2 linked regions of the Pseudovibrio sp. Tun.PSC04-5.I4 genome follow. Each later gene encodes a partner of the first gene's protein in a complex. Links are inferred from orthologs where the notes say so. Each region holds a gene or a part of one and is shown on either strand. Other genes may lie near its edges. The genes, in order: hfq and BLS62_RS23880.

Evidence for each region.
Region 2: the proteins of hfq (region 1) and BLS62_RS23880 are in contact, whole or in part, in a crystal structure (PDB 3VU3), measured with the Escherichia coli proteins. The link is inferred for Pseudovibrio sp. Tun.PSC04-5.I4 from one-to-one orthologs.

Annotation. Positions count from the first base shown.
Region 1 is NZ_FNLB01000006.1:1,568,350-1,571,514, forward strand. What follows is about bases 293-3,133. They hold hfq (RNA chaperone Hfq), read right to left. Parts: upstream 1,922-3,133; coding sequence 1,664-1,921; downstream 293-1,663. Other genes in these bases: hflX (GTPase HflX), read right to left, coding at 293-1,664; BLS62_RS12345 (D-amino-acid transaminase), read right to left, coding at 2,086-2,964; trkA (Trk system potassium transporter TrkA), read right to left, coding at 3,100-3,133. In the rest of the region: BLS62_RS12330 (hypothetical protein), read left to right, coding at 1-123; more of hflX, read right to left, coding at 204-292; more of trkA, read right to left, coding at 3,134-3,165. UniProt on the Escherichia coli protein: RNA chaperone that binds small regulatory RNA (sRNAs) and mRNAs to facilitate mRNA translational regulation in response to envelope stress, environmental stress and changes in metabolite concentrations.
Region 2 is NZ_FNLB01000006.1:4,004,490-4,007,776, forward strand. Bases 99-3,061 are described here. They hold BLS62_RS23880 (catalase), read left to right. Parts: upstream 99-825; coding sequence 826-2,298; downstream 2,299-3,061. Other genes in these bases: BLS62_RS23875 (LysR substrate-binding domain-containing protein), read right to left, coding at 99-688; BLS62_RS31400 (hypothetical protein), read left to right, coding at 599-814; BLS62_RS23885 (DUF2336 domain-containing protein), read left to right, coding at 2,544-3,061. In the rest of the region: more of BLS62_RS23875, read right to left, coding at 1-98; more of BLS62_RS23885, read left to right, coding at 3,062-3,287.

The sequences.
Region 1 (3,165 bases):
ATGCTCATACGCTTTGGTTTTGTCCGCCCACTAAGCACTTTTGGACGGATAGGCTTTGCTCTTACATCTTTTGGCGAAGAGTATATTTTTAGTTTAAATCTCACCAGTGAACAGCCCAATTGAACGCATCCAATAACCACCTCAAACAAAAAAGCCCCACTCCAACGAGCAGGGCTTTCATGTTATTTAGTCCAGTCAAACGATCAGATCGGCGAGTAGCCGTTGTCGTCCTCGACTGGAGGTTCTTCCGGGAGTTCCAGACCTGTCACAAAGTACTTTGCAAACCGGTCTCGTACTCGTGAGCGATGTGCATCAGGAACACGAACATCCAGGCGGATGCCGTCCTCGGATTCCGTCCGCGATAGAATCTCACAGTTCTGGTAGAGCCACGCATGCCCCTCGCCTTCACTGTGCGGCAACACCATACTCACCGTATCGAGTTGCTCGGCCAAACGCGCTTCAATGCGCTTTACAAGGTCCGCAACACCCTCACCAGTCACCGCAGAAAGGGCAATCGGCCCCTCTTGCGCAGAATTGCTTTCCAGCAATTTAGCCCGGTGCGTCTCTTCAAGCAGGTCGATCTTGTTATAGATCTCAATAACACGATCGCTTTCAGAAACTTTCAGCCCAAGCAGTTCCAAAGTCTCATTCACATCCTGAGACTGAGCCTTGGTATCTTCATGAGCAATATCGCGCACATGAAGCACGATATCAGCCTGAATGACCTCTTCCAGCGTCGCCCGGAAGGCAGCAACCAGATTGTGCGGCAACTCGGAGATAAACCCAACCGTATCGGAAAGAATCACCTCACGGCCATGAGGCAGCTTGATACTGCGCAGAGTTGGATCCAGCGTCGCAAACAACAGATCCTTAACAAACACGTCCGCATCAGTCATGCGGTTAAACAACGTAGACTTGCCCGCATTGGTGTAGCCAACAAAGGCAACCACCGGATGCGGCACTTTCTTACGTGCTTTACGATGCAGCTTACGGGTCCGCTGAACTTGCTCAAGGTGTCCCTTCAGCAAAGTAATGCGATCCTGAATGACCCGTCGATCAGCCTCGATCTGGGTTTCACCCGGACCGCCCACAAACCCAAGACCGCCACGCTGACGTTCAAGGTGTGTCCATGAGCGAACAAGACGCGACTTCTGCCAGGAAAGATGCGCAACCTCGACTTGTAGCCGGCCTTCTTTCGTTTGAGCGCGCTCGCCAAAGATCTCAAGAATGAGACCCGTCCGATCGATGACTTTACAGTTCCAATCTCGTTCGAGATTCCGCTGCTGGATAGGAGTAAGGGGATGATCTACAACGACCAGTTCAATTTCTTCGGCTTCGATCTGCTGGTGAATTTCTTCCACCTTACCAGAGCCAAACAAACTTCCAGGTTTCACTGCAGCCAATCGGACCAAAGCTGAGGATACAATCTCTAACTCGATTGCCTCAGCAAGCCCGATAGCCTCTTCCAGTCGTGCCTCAGGACTACGCTCAGCCCCGAAAGGACGCTCAGGAGCGCCCCTGCCTCTTGCGAGGGCACGGCTTTTGATGATCGGTACGATGATGAGCGACCGGGTTCCCCGGGTCACCTCATCTTCGCCGGCCTCAACGTTCGCATCACGTTGCTTGCGATTCAGGCCGGCTTCTTTATTTGATTGGGGCTTCATCAGCCTCCTGCTTTTTCGCCTTCTTCGTCAGCCGGTTCAAACAGCTGTATAGGGCTATTTGGCATGATAGTAGAGATAGCGTGTTTGTAAACGAGCTGGGAGTGCCCGTCACGGCGCAATAATACGCAGAAATTATCAAACCAAGTAACTACGCCTTGCAGTTTTACACCATTGATCAAAAAAATGGTCAGTGGAGTCTTCTGCTTCCTGACGTGATTTAAAAATGTATCTTGAAGATTTTGAGCGCGGTCAGCCATATCTATTTTTATCCTGTTCTCAGTGGACGCGGCCGCGGCATCCACCATTTACTGTTCCCATCCTCGAAACGGTCCAACGACACTCACAAATACAAGAGAGATGTCTCCACCCTTTTGGTGAACCGCCCAAATTGTAAATTACCCATCAGCAAACACCAGAGGCATTAATCCCCGGCAACATTCAGTTTAATCAACTCTGACGCTTCATGGAATGATTTTCTTAAGTCCTGAACTATTGGTCCCGGCTTTCCATCACCCATAATTGTTTCGTTTATTTTCGTTACAGGCATGACAAGACCCGATGCACTTGTTAAAAATACCTCCTGAGCCTGTTTTGCCTCACTAATAGAAAAACCGCGTTCTTCTACATGAAACCCTTTCGTTTCCGCCAATTTCATCAGAACGCCGCGGGTAATTCCCTTTAAGATTCCGTGGGTAGCGGGCCGAGTAACCAAAGTCCCGTCCTTTAGGATTATCCAAGCATTCGTTGAACCACCCTCAGTAATCAGGCCATTCTTATCCACAAACCATGCTTCACGAGCGCCTGATTCCTTAGCCTTTTGTTTAGCAAGGACATTAGGTAAAAGACCAACACTCTTAATATCAACCCTATCCCAACGATTCTCTTCAACGGTAATTACACCAACCCCCCTCGCCGCAATTTGGTCGTTTTTTAAACGTGAAACCGACTTTGCAGTCATAACGAGAGACGGTGGCGTGTCTTTTGGCGGGAAATAATGATCGCGTGGAGAAACGCCGCGTGTTACCTGCATATAGATCAAACCGTTTTTGACGCGGTTCAGCGCAATCACTTCCTTCATGACACGCACAAGCGCCCCACGAGACATCGGCGCACGAATTTGCAGCTGCCGAAGGGAGCGGTCGAACCGATCCAGATGCGATCCCATGTCGACGAGGCTATTGTTCCAGACTTCACAGACTTCATAAATACCGTCAGAAAACTGGTAGCCCCGATCCTCAATATGCACTGCGGCACGAGAATGAGGCACATATTGTCCGTTTACATAGGCGACGCGGCTCATCGGCCTCTCCATTCTTGGAAATTCATCACAACCAATGTTAGCGGTTTTTCCTTATGCCATGCAAGCGCCACCTTGGGATTACAACGGGGCATTTCTCAACAATATCAAAGAGAACCTGCGGATTCAGGGATAATTCTAGAAGAACTCCAGCGAGACACGGAACATTTGCTCCACCTGACGCACTTTATCGGCCACAGCAAA
Region 2 (3,287 bases), 2.4 Mb from region 1 along the record:
GAAGGACTGTTGCAATACTTGTGGCACCAACATTAGCTGATTGATTTTGGCCTATTGCATTGCAAAAACTGAGTGTTTGGTCGCGAAGACAGTGGCCTTCTTCCAGTAGCAAGAGGTTTTCGCCAGTTAAGTCCTGCGGCTTCACTCGTTTGCGTTCATCTACATGGCGAGCGCTGGACACAGCCATCAAAAAGCGATCCTCGAAGATTAGCAATTCTTCCAGTTCAGATTCTTCCAAGGGCAAAGCAGCAAGAACAACGTCCAGATGCCCCTGCTTTAGCTCTTCGATTAAGTTCCTCGTCATAGTTTCGCGTAATATCAGATGTAGTTTCGGGTACTGAGAAGTCAGGGCTGGCAGAAGCTTTGGGAGAATATAAGGTGCAAGAGATGGGATCACGCCAAGCCGAATTGTTCCACTGAGTGGAGAGGCTGCGTGTTCCGCGTAGTCCTTTATGTCTTGTAGTTCTCTTAGAATTTGACGGGCTCGATGAGCTATCTCTTCACCTTCTGGTGTCAAATAGATTGAGCGAGCGTTGCGTTCAATGAGAGCTATGCCAAGCTCTTTCTCCAAGTCTCGTATTTGCATGGAAAGAGCTGGTTGAGAAATACACACTTCATCAGCGGCATTGCCAAAATGGCGGTGTTTCTGGAGCGCGACAAAGTATCGAAGTTGTTTGAAACTGGTCATATCGATAAGAATAACTTATCGGTAGCAGAAATCAATCTGATTGGCGCTTATGGGCAAACAGGCCTACGTTTCTTATCGAAAGTTCAACAGCCTCATTCATTAAATGAAGGCTTTACCCAGATCTAGGGAGTAGAAAAATGTGCGCTGATAAAACATTGACGACGACAGGTGGTGCTCCGGTTAGCGATAATCAGAACTCCATGTCAGCAGGCCCTCGCGGCCCATTGCTCATGCAAGATTACCAGTTGATGGAAAAACTTGCGCACCAGAACCGTGAAAGAATTCCTGAGCGTACCGTTCACGCTAAGGGGTGGGGTGCGCATGGCACGCTGACCGTGACCAACGATATTTCCAAGTATACTCGTGCTAAGTTATTTTCCGAGGTCGGTAAACAGACGCCTTGCGTGGCTCGGTTCTCAACAGTTGCTGGCGAGCTTGGTGCAGCTGATGCGGAGCGTGATGTTCGTGGGTTCTCCTTCAAGTTTTACAGCGAGGAAGGCAACTGGGACATGGTTGGCAACAACACGCCTGTGTTCTTCGTTCGCGATCCGCTTAAATTCCCAGACTTCATTCACACTCAGAAACGGCATCCTCGAACACATATGCGCTCGCCAACTGCCATGTGGGATTTCTGGTCGCTCTCTCCGGAGAGTCTGCATCAGGTGACAATCCTCATGTCAGACCGCGGCTTGCCGACTGATGTTCGCCACATCAATGGATATGGATCTCACACGTTCTCATTCGTGAACAAGGATGGTGAGCGGTTCTGGGTTAAGTTCCACTTCAAAACAATGCAGGGTCACAAACACTGGACGAACAGTGAAGCTGAGAAGGTTGTTGGGAAGACCCGCGAAAGTACGCAGGAAGACCTTTACGGTTCCATCGAGCGAGGCGAGTTTCCGAAATGGAAGTTTTACGTTCAGGTGATGCCGGAAATGGAAGCGGAGAATACACCGTACAATCCATTCGATTTGACAAAAGTTTGGCCACATAAAGACTACCCACTTATTGAGGTAGGGACTGTGGAGCTAAACCGGAATCCGGAGAACTATTTTGCTGAGATCGAACAGCTAGCTCTTTCACCAAGCAATGTAATCCCTGGGATCAGCTTCTCACCAGACAAAATGCTTCAAGCGCGTATCTTCTCTTATGCAGATGCTCACCGGTACAGATTGGGTACGCATTACGAAGCGTTGCCAGTGAATAGACCTAAGTGCCCAGTGACCAATTATCACAAGGATGGTCCGATGCGGTTTGAGCCGAATAACTCAAATCCGGACGCTTATTATGAGCCAAATTCTTTCCATGGACCGAAAGAGGACAAATCATTTTCAGAGCCTCCTCTCCGGATTTTTGGGGATGGCGACAAGTATGATCACCGGGAAGGTAATGATGATTACAAACAGCCTGGAGATCTCTTCCGCCTGATGAATGAAGCGGAGCAGGGCCGACTCATGGACAATATGGCAGCTGCTATGCAGGGTGTTCCAGAGGAAATCATTAAGAGACAGGCCATGCATTGTTATCGCGCAGACCCGAAATATGGGGAAGGTGTTGCAAAAAGAATGGGGGTTTCAGTAAGTGAAGTAGAGACCCTCGCGACAGCATGAATACAAGCGTCATACATTAGCTGAATAAGCGCCGCCAGTAACTTACTGGTGGCGCTTATGTTTTTATTAAAATTTCAATTACCGGAGAAAAGTTAATCAAACCCTCGGATATTAAGGCTCCAAATAAGATGTGCCATGCATGTTTTTTTGCTGGAATTAACTAAAATTAGATCAAATCGAGTTATTTTTTATTAGGATCTGTTCCATAGATATTTAATTAGTTGCGTATCCCATTGGTGTTTTAAATGTCATCTGACTTGGCTTCTCATATCGTTGACTTCCAGTCTCTTGCTCTTGAGAATAATATTGAGCGACGTTCAGAGCTCGCGCGTCATGTGGCTCTGCTGTTCTCTAGAACATGGGAGCGGTGCTCCGATGATCAGATTGATATTTACGATAATGTTATGCTTCGGCTCTCTGAAGTGGTTGAACGTCAAGCACTCAGTTATATGGCAGATCGCTTGTCTGAAGTGCGGCGTGCCCCGGAACAGACAGTTCGCAGACTTGCATTCGATGAAATTGATGTGGCGGAACCGTTGCTGCGTCGATCCAATGTTTTGAAGGAGCAAGATCTCCTCAGCATTGCGCGTGGTAAGACTGACGATCACCGTCTTGCGATTGCCAAGCGGGAAGTGATTTCCGAGAGTATTAGTGATGTGCTGGTGAACCTTGGTAACACTCAGGTCAAGCAGACTGTTGCGGCCAATGAAGGCGCAGTGCTTGGTCAGCGCAGCGTCAACTCGCTTATGGGTGAGGCGCGCGGTGATGAGGTTCTTCAGCTTGCTCTTGGGCAACGTGCTGATCTTGCTGACGCTCATATTGAAGCGCTTATTAATTTTGCAAGTGAACAGGTTCGCAAGCAGCTGATTAAAGAAGGTGCTGACGATGTTGCTGGTAAGCTGCCAAAGGCGGCTCGTATTGCTGCTGGCAAGCTTTCTAACGAGTTCTGGCTCGGTCGTTATGACTTTGAGACAGGTCGTGGCCGTGTG